Regions from separate parts of the Microaerobacter geothermalis genome, predicted to be linked through region 3. Evidence: predicted binding sites of a transcription regulator. Region 3 holds the regulator's gene; each other region holds the start of a gene.
The links. The regulator Rex, encoded in region 3, represses fermentation and respiration genes when NADH is low (regulators of the CRP and FNR family bind a similar motif). The targets are predictions, from matches to a motif close to TTGTGAAATATTTCACAA.

Region 1 (3,284 bases), on a different contig from region 3:
TATTGATGGGCAGCTGATCGGAATCAACAGCATTAAGATCATGGAAAAAGGGGTGGAAGGATTAGGTTTTGCCATCCCGATTAATGATGTAAAGCCCATCATTGATGATATTGTGGCCTTTGGAGAACCCCAACGGGCACTGATGGGAATTGAGCCGGTCGATTTGTCCCTTTATTCCAATGATGAATTGAAGAAGTTAGAGCTGCCCAAGAATGTTACCCAAGGGGTTCTGGTGAGAAGCGTTACTCCTCAGGGACCTGCTTATCAGGGGGGATTGCAAAATCTTGACGTAATTACCAAGCTGGATGAAACTCCGGTTTATAATTCTGCCCAACTAAGAAAATACCTTTATAAAGAGAAAAATCCTGGGGACAAGATAAAGGTAACCTTTTACCGCCAGGGCCAACTGATGACGACAGAAATTATTCTGGGAAAACTGCAAATGATTCCATAACGGGCCATTTTTGCGGCTCGTTTTCTTTTTTGGATATAATAAAGGAGACTTAGTTCTGTGGGAGTTATAGAAGTACACCGAAGATATGATGGAATTCGGATAAAAATCGATGATGACAATGCAAACTGAAAAGCGAAGATAAAGAAAAACGAATGTTGAATGAAAAGGACGGATTAAGAAATGGTTGTATGCTGCAGTGAACATTTGGAACTGGCCATCGATTATTTCGTGGATGAATATGAGGAGGCGCCCGATCTCTATCGGTTAGATGAGGTTTCCTTTACTGCCTGGACCGTACCGGCAACCTGTGAGTTTTGTGATCGAATCCCTAAATTCCTGGTAGTGTAATGAATTGAATGAAATCGTTTAATTCAATCGGCAAAGCCATTAGGATGAGCCAATGGACCTATCTCGATGGATTTGCTGCAGTTGTTACGAAAATGGTGGAGAGCGAGAAAAAGAAAGAGGGATAAGAATGAGAATGACCATTTTGTCGGTGGGTAAATTAAAAGAGAAATATTTGAAGCAGGGTATCAATGAATATATAAAACGGTTATCTCCCTACGCTAAATTACAATTGATCGAAGTGCCTGATGAAAAAGCCCCGGACATCCTCAGCCAAGCAGAAGAGGAACAGGTAAAAAATAGAGAAGGAGAGAAAATATTATCCCATCTGAAAGGGGATGACTATGTCATTGCACTGGCAATAGAGGGAAAAATGGTTTCCTCCGAGCAGCTTGCTGAAAAGCTGGACCAGCTAGCCACTTACGGCACCAGTTCTATCACCTTCATCATCGGGGGATCATTAGGGCTGTCAGATGAAGTAAAGAAAAGGGCGGACCTCCAACTTTCCTTTTCCAAAATGACCTTCCCCCATCAATTGATGAGATTAATCTTACTGGAGCAAATTTACCGGGCTTTTCGCATTAATCGGGGTGAACCGTACCATAAGTGAACATATAGTCATTTTTTTAGGGAAGCATCGAAGAACGTTGGAACAAATTCGTGAAGCGGTATGCAAGCAGAGGATTTTTACTTAAAACAGCAAGGTTTTGGCAGTAGTTTAAAAATTTTACCTTAGTTTGTTATTACCCACCCTAGAAGTCTTAGGGTATATTTTTTTCTGCTTTTTGTGACGATAATCACAATCAGTGAATATACAACATGTTACTTTATATATATGAGCAATATATGAGAAAAATTATCATTTGCAAAGTCGTTGAAATTTAAGTAAAGGAGCATTTCTATGAGTGAGATGATCAATAACCGTGAACAACATATACATCAAAATTCAGAACGTCAAGAGAAATTAAAAGAAATTTTTTTGGAGCTTTATAACGGGAAAAATGTGGACGAGGTTAAGGCTCGTTTTGATCAAGTGATCGGCACAGTCACTGTTGAGGAAGTTGCTCAAATTTCCCAACTTCAACGCAGCATTTTAGAATCAAGGGATCTTCCTCAAAGTGAAGTGCAGCGCTTATCCTCTGCGCATATGTCCATTCTTAAAGGGAAGATCGAAGACGTTCAACATCCCGAGGATGAACCAGGACATCCAATTCATACGTTTAAACTGGAAAACAGGGAAATTGAAAAATTGATACAATCCAGGCTTCAACCGCATTTGGAACAGTTTGCAAAAGAGGATTCTGATGATAACATATACAAACTCTTGGAAGATATCAATCTTTTGCTAGATATTGATAAGCACTACGTCCGTAAAGAGCATCTTATTTTCCCTTACTTGGAAAAGTACAGTATATACGGACCGTCTACAAATATGTGGAGAATTGATGATTACATCCGCGACGCCATCAAGGAAACAAAACGAAAATTAATGAACTACAATGGGGATAAACAAGCCGTAATTGAAGGTGCAGCATACTTTATTCAGCAAATATACGACATGATCTACAGGGAGGAAAACATTCTTTTTCCGATGTCCATGAATCATCTGACCGAAGATGAATGGATTAAAATCGCCCATGAGAGTGATGAAATCGGCTATTGTTTAACTGAGCCAGCCGCAATATGGATGCCTGAAAGAAAAGAACTAAATGTGAAGGCGATATCTGAAGGGTATATTCAATTGGGAACTGGAGTGCTTTCCTTAAATCAGCTTGAGCTACTATTAAACCATCTCCCTGTTGACATTACCTTCATTGACGATCAAGATGTTGTCCGCTATTTCTCCCAAGGAAAAGAAAGAATCTTTCCACGAACCAAGGCTGTCATCGGGCGAACCGTTCAAAATTGCCATCCACCCAAAAGTGCCCATATAGTTGAAGAACTATTGAATGACTTCAAATCAGGGAAGAAAGATTCCGAGGATTTCTGGATCAAGTTCCGTGATAAATATGTATATATTCGTTATTTTGCTGTTCGGGATGAGAACAAAAAGTATATCGGCACCCTAGAATTCACACAGAATATCGATCCGATTCAAGCCATCAAAGGAGAGAAACGTATATTATCCTGACTATTTGTAATCGGCAAGAGAGAACTACAGGGCTATCCCTCAGTCATTCATTAACTTATGGGACAGCCTCATAGTGGCTAGATTGACTTAGTATGCCTGAATTTCGGATATGTACTGCGTCCCCAGAATGATATGCCAGTCTTGTTTCTGCTCTTTTTTTTGACTGCTGCCAATAGATCAACAATCTTCACTGTAGAAACAAGAGAATATTACCAACAATTACTTGTCCCGTCAGAGGTGATTCTCGCTGTTAAGAATCACACGTGAAATTTTGAAGCGCAGATATAATTTACAGGCGGAAGGTGATTTGTGTAAAATAGTTAAACATACGACAAAAATTAGATGTAATCGTTT
Region 2 (3,284 bases), on a different contig from region 3:
TAGCAGGGTGATCGTATGAGGATAATTTCTCATATCAAAACCAAAGGAATCTAAGGGACAGGAAAGCCCTTGGCCAATTGCCTTCACGAAAGATTCCTTTAGAGTCCACAACTCGTAAAAGAAGGATAATTGATCGTTTCCTGGAAGGTGAAACAATACTTCCCTTTCTTCCTGAGTAAAAAAACGATTGGCAATTTCCATATCTATCGGACGGATTTGTTCAATATCAACTCCCACTTTTCCCTCATTCGTGATACAACAGATGATCCATTATTATCTCCTATATCCTGATAGATCTTATATCCCTTCCCGCTGTCGGATAAACTGAAGAAGCCTTTCACATCCTTCTGACACCAGTTCATATACCTCCGTAAAGTTCCCTGTAAAATAGGGATCCGGTACATCGGATTGATCCGTTTCCGGAACAAAATCAAGCAAACGGGCAATATAACCGGTTTGTGCTGCTCCTGCCATGCGGCGCAAGTCTTCTACATTGTTCGTGTCCATTCCAATGATGTAATCAAATTGAAACAGATCCTTTTTATCAATTTGTCTTGCATAGATTCCATGATAATCAATATGATACGCATCTAAGATTTCTCTTGTCCCCTTATGAGGTTTTTCACCGATATGCCAATGGCCTGTCCCGGCTGAATCTACAAAAATTTTATCCTGCAATTTGTTTTTCTTCACCATTTGACGAAAAATGGCCTCGGCCATCGGTGAGCGGCAAATATTCCCCAAGCATACGAATAATACGCGAATCAAAACAACCCCCTCTTTCCCCAAAATTTATTGCTGCAATCGTCTCTGATAAAATATTTCAAAGCGAGAAAAAAAATAAGGTATCCTTGAATAGTCAACGATAAAATCACCAATAAGTCAAGAAGAACAACATGTACATGTTAAAAGAAAACTTTATATTTGGAGGTCTACTTTATGGAACTCCCGCTTGCATGAAAGATTAATTCAAGAATTGCTACAGTTTGTTGAACCTGTGAAAAAAAATTAAGATCATCACAGCTTCCGAGGTCGTACAAAAGCCCTCAACTCATCAATGTAACCAGATGTTTTTGAGGGCTCCTTTTCATATTTATGCCCGTTCTTTCAACCAGCGAGGAAATAGTATATTATTTTCTAAATGGACGTGCTGGAAAAGGTCGTTTTCTAATTCTTCAAGTTTTTGGTATGTTAATTGATAGGACATGCAAGCATCATCCGGAAGTTGATAATCTTTTGTCCCCTTCCTTAATTCTTTTAAAAGGTTTCCTGCATCATCATGCTCGCTTTCCAGTTTTTTAATCATCCGAATAATTTTATCCAATTGCAAAGAGGATTTATTCTTTTCATATTGTTTGATTAACGGGAAGGCATCTACTTCCTCTCTAATCATATGCTGTTCCATCTCCATTTTCAGTTTGTGAAATAGCTGATACACCTGGCTCAGCTCAGGATGTTTGGAACCATGGACACGCAATATTTTTGCAGTTAGCTGACTAATGGAAGGCAATTCTTTATTCAGGTAAGCATGATGTTTATTTACTACATAGTCAATCAGTTCACCGTATCCAGCTTCACCCCAATTTTTGATATTTTCGTTGGCAGTGCTTCTTTCGATCAATATCTGATTCAACTGTTGCATCAATTCTCCTTCATTCAGATTCATTTCATCAATTACCTCACCCAACGGCCGGTTTCCTCCACAGCAAAAATCAATTCGATATTCTTTGAATATATCTGCTGTTTTTGGAACTTGCGTGACAATGTCTCCTATTTTTATCGAACGATCAAGAGTCATTTCCATTACATCCTACCTCCAATATTTGTATTGGCATGTTATAGTAACATTTTATAATAATCTTATATTCCTCATTGTGACTATTGTCACACTAAGTATATGTAAAAATGCTAGTTCTATTATGAATAGCTTGCATCTCTCGGGGAATATTATGTTTGGAATCATACTACCCTATCCACTTATCTGGAAATTGCTTTATTTATTTAAGAACAATTTTTCGCTCTTTCAAGATTATTATTGTCTATCGGTAATTATTAAAGTAAACTAGTACCAAATAGGTCAGTTAATTATACTTTTACTTAGAAAATTAATTGATCAATGGGAGAGGTGAAAAAATTGGAAGAGATTAGAAATCTGTTTCAAAGTATTATAGAACGGCTAGATATTCAAACTGCGGAAATAAAGGGAATGAAACAAGACATCAACCGTTTGGATACTAAAATGGACTCTCTAGAACATAAGGTTGATTCCCTGGAACATAAGGTTGATTCCCTAGAGCACAAGGTTGATTCCCTGGAACATAAGGTTGATTCCCTGGAGCACAAGGTTGATTCCCTGGAGCACAAGGTTGATTCCCTGGAGCACAAGGTTGATTCCCTAGAGCACAAGGTTGATTCCCTGGAGCACAAGGTTGATTCCCTAGAGCACAAGGTTGATTCCCTAGAGCACAAGGTTGATTCCCTAGAGCACAAGGTTGATTCCCTAGAACATAAGGTAGGTGCTTTAGAATCAACTGTATCTGCCAATCATACCGATCTTATTCAAGAATTAAAGAATCTTAAAAGTGATGTTGAATTTACATATCATAAAGCTGCCCAAAACGAATTGGAACTAATGCGTTTAAAAAAACAATAAATTTACCTGAGCATTATTTCAATTTTCAACACAAAAAACAACCACAAACCCTTGTGGTTGTTAGCATTTTAAGTATTGGCGGGAGTGGGTGGGAATCGAACCCACCAGGGACGGCACGCGCCCCTCACTCGGTTTTGAAGACCGGGGGAGACACCAGAACTCCATCCACCCCCACTTTGGGAAAAAACATTCCATTAAGGAACCAGACATTATGTTACCATATCCAGCGAGATTTCGCAAAATGAATCATTTCCAAATTTGTAAACCTCGTTGATAAAAGAGAAAAAATAAATCCCAGATCACCGCATGTTAAGTGCTCGATCCAGATCCTCGATAATATCCTCCACATCTTCAACCCCTACGGATAATCGGATTAACCCTTTGGTAATCCCGGCTTTTATTCTTCTATCCTCATCCCAATATCGGTGTGAAGTGGTTTCAGGATGGGAGACAATCGACTCAACTCCCGCTAACGTCGGAGCATATTTAATCAGGGAGAAACCTCGAAACACCTCATTTATCCTGCTCTCATCGGAAATGGTAAAGCTCACCACCGCCCCATATTTTTCACCAAACCAATCCGTTGCCAGTAAATGATGGGGATGGGTGATCAATCCCGGAAAATAAACTT
Region 3 (3,284 bases):
TTACACGAACTCCATCCCACTTCACTTGGGCAATCCATTGGTTTCCTTGAGGTACATGATCTGACCTCTTGGGCTCAAAAGGTATGATTGGCTTAATATCTTCTTTCATATGGTTGCTTTCTCTTTGGCTGCTTTTCTTCTTGGACCCCCAGCTTTCTTTTTCTTTGCAGGTTTGGTGGCTTCTAGACTGGCTTGAAGAGCGTCCATAAGATCAATGACATTTCTTCTAGGTGCAACAGGGGCTGCTACTATTTCTTCCCCTTCCATTTTCTTTTGAATCAATTCTTGCAGGCTTTCCCTGTACTTATCCTTATATCTTGTTGGATCAAAAGGAGCTGCCAAGTTTTCAATTAACTGAATAGCCATCTTCAATTCATTTTCGTTCAGCTTGGTTTCATCGGGCAGAGCGGGAAGTTGGGCAATGCCCCTTACCTCATCGGGGTAATAGATAGTTTCCAACACTATACAGTTTTCCAGCGTTCTGATAACAGCCAAACTTTCCCGATTTCTGATCGTGATTTTGGCCACTCCAATCTTTCCTGTTTCATTCATCGCCTTTCGCAAGAGGGCATAAGCTTTGTCGCCTGTTTCATTGGGAGAAAGGTAATAAGATTTGTCAAAGTATATTGGATCAATCTCTTCCAGATTAACAAAATCAAGGATTTCCACAGTCCTCTTCGTTTCAGGGGCGATCGCTTCCAACTCTTCCTCTTCAATGATGATAAAGCGACCGGGTTCATATTCGTACCCTTTGATAATCTCATCCCACCCCACTTCCCGGTCGCATGTCGAACAGGTTCTTACATATTTGATTGGAGTCTTACATTTCTTATGCAGATACCGAAATTTGATATCCTTATCTTCGGTGGCGGCAAACATTTTTACCGGAATGTTCACCAATCCGAAACTAATCGAACCTTTCCACATGGTATGCATCTTTTTCACCCCGTTTTTATATACGATGTCTAACCGGCACCAAAACTACCGATGGAACTAAACATTCATGACCCAAAGGATCACAAGTTGATATCATTTTCAAATCAAAGAGCCCTCAAAAATATCCGGGTATTTCGATGATGGAAGCAATTTGAGGACTAGAGTTTCCTTTATTTTTGTCACAAATTAGGGAAATTATGATTTCTTAGCCGAAATAAAAAACCTTTCTGGAAAGAGTAACTTTCCAAAAAGGTCTTTTGGGATTGAAATTATTCCAGATAATAGGCCAAGCTGTGAAGCTCGGTCGTAAAATCAGCATGATGGATCCGGACTTTTCCAGTGTTTCTCAAACTGACCGGGGCAAAATTAAGGATTCCTTCAATCCCCGCTTCAACAAGTATTTCTGCTACTTTTTGGGCCTCGGGAGCAGGGACTGCAATGATCCCGACGCGGATTTTTTTCTCCTTCACGGTTTCAGGTATGGCTTCTACAGGAAGAATGGTCAACCCAGCAATTTTCGTTCCTATTTTTTGGGGATCTGCATCAAAAATGGCGACAATTTTCATATTATCCTTCTGATAAACATTATAATTACTTAATGCATGTCCTAAATGGCCAGCACCTACCAAGCATACATTAATGATCTGGTCCAATTTTAAAATCTGCTTGATTTTCTCTATGAGATACTGAACCTCGTAACCAATTCCTTTCCTTCCGAATTCGCCAAAATAAGCCAAGTCCTTTCTGATTTGAGCCGGATTAATGTCTAATTTTTGCCCCAATTCCTGAGATGAAACGGTTTTAATCCCCATATTTTGCAAATGGACAAGAAATCGCAAGTAAATGGGCAGACGGCGAATGACCGCCTCAGATATATTGACTGTTTTCATGAAAAAACCCCTTCCCAGCCACATTTTTCTAATCCCTATTTTTCTATATAGACGGAACTAAACATACATGACCCGCAGGGTCACAAATTGATATGAAAAGGTATTTTCATATCAAAGAATTCACTAAGGACTGCCTTCGAGTTCGTACGAAGCTGCAAGGCTAAAGAACGGAACCTAGCCCTCAAACTGACTCCACCTTTGAAATACCCAGATGTTTTTGAGGGCTCCGTTCATTAGACTTAAAGCGGACCTGAATCACTTCTTGCTCGAACTCGACTAGCGGACGTGTGAATCTTTGATATGAAAATAACATTTTCATATCAATTTGTGACCCGTAGGGTCATGTAAGTTTAGTTCCACATCTAAAGAATACGATAACTAATTTGAATTTTCCTTCTTTTCAACAATATAATCCTTTCCGTCACTAATAATGGAAACGGACCCATCTCTGGAAATTTGGTAAACATCCATCCATGATTCGTTTAAACGTTCCAAGACTTCTTCATTTCTTTCAAACGTTTCTACCGCGGGAAAAACAACGGCCATAAAGGCATCCACTTCCTGCAAAAATTCAGGGGTAGAGGATTGAATACTACCCATATCAGAAACTTTTAGTATACTTGACTTAAGATCATACTTTTCTACCAATTTTTTTTCCGTATCTTCATCAATACCACTTGTAAAAAGAATTGATACTTCTCCATGAATCAGTTGAAATACCAGGGAATTTCCTTGGGGATTATTGGAATACGGTTCATCCGGACTTAAGATTTTTATTTTCACGTTATTGGCAATGTTTATGATATCCTCTGCAAATAAAGCTTTCTTTTCAATTTCTGGGGTAAAACCAATTTTTCCCATGATATCTTTTTTAAACAGTTCAGCATACATGATTTTCTTGATTGGCCACTTTTTTAATAATACAACGATATTTCCAGTATACTCCTCTGAATCGTTTGTCGCAATCAATATGTCTATTTCACTTACACGATTTCTGATCAATTCCTCGATAAGTTGATTTTCATAGCCTTTAGTACCAGTATCAATCAGCATCGTGAATCCATCATCCATTTGAACCAGAGTCGCTTCTCCTCTCCCCACATCGAGAAAAGTTACTTTCATTTCCCCAAAGGGGATCTGTTCTTGATTCTCTTTTACCGCTGATACAGTGGGTAAGTGGGAATCTATATTTCCGCGTCCTGCCAATAAGAATATGACAAGAATTAAAATATTTCCAAATATTATTTTTTTCAAGCCTTTTCATCCTTTCATAAGATGTGCTCTGATAATACCATATGATATAAGCGAAAAAAAACGATGGGATTTTTCTATCCCATCGTCATTAATTTCTCCCATTCCTGTATCGCCTCTGAAAAGCGCTTCATTTGATAATAACAGTATCCCTTGAAAAGATATCCTTCCCTTATATTCGGGTCTTTCTGCACTGTATCTGAAAAG

Region 1: a site for Rex is predicted at 1,585-1,602, ahead of L1765_RS11820 (DUF438 domain-containing protein). Genes of this name have one in related genera too.
Region 2: a site for Rex is predicted at 1,873-1,890, ahead of ric (iron-sulfur cluster repair di-iron protein). Genes of this name have one in related genera too.

Annotation. Positions count from the first base shown of each region.
Region 1 is NZ_JAKIHL010000033.1:14,087-17,370, reverse strand. It holds gene L1765_RS11835 (S1C family serine protease) at 1-454, shown strand, start outside; gene L1765_RS11830 (CxxH/CxxC protein) at 635-802, shown strand; gene rlmH (23S rRNA (pseudouridine(1915)-N(3))-methyltransferase RlmH) at 930-1,409, shown strand; gene L1765_RS11820 (DUF438 domain-containing protein) at 1,701-2,930, shown strand.
Region 2 is NZ_JAKIHL010000024.1:39,218-42,501, forward strand. It holds gene L1765_RS10020 (4'-phosphopantetheinyl transferase family protein) at 1-237, opposite strand, end outside; gene L1765_RS10025 (low molecular weight protein-tyrosine-phosphatase) at 298-768, opposite strand; gene ric (iron-sulfur cluster repair di-iron protein) at 1,094-1,804, opposite strand; gene L1765_RS10035 (DUF7310 family coiled-coil domain-containing protein) at 2,135-2,653, shown strand; tRNA gene L1765_RS10040 (tRNA-Sec) at 2,730-2,826, opposite strand; gene L1765_RS10045 (trans-sulfuration enzyme family protein) at 2,953-3,284, opposite strand, start outside.
Region 3 is NZ_JAKIHL010000006.1:54,075-57,358, forward strand. It holds gene L1765_RS04960 (ATP-dependent DNA ligase) at 1-109, opposite strand, end outside; gene ku (non-homologous end joining protein Ku) at 106-936, opposite strand; gene L1765_RS04970 (redox-sensing transcriptional repressor Rex) at 1,206-1,826, opposite strand; gene L1765_RS04975 (ComEC/Rec2 family competence protein) at 2,205-3,080, opposite strand; gene L1765_RS04980 (tetratricopeptide repeat protein) at 3,155-3,284, opposite strand, start outside.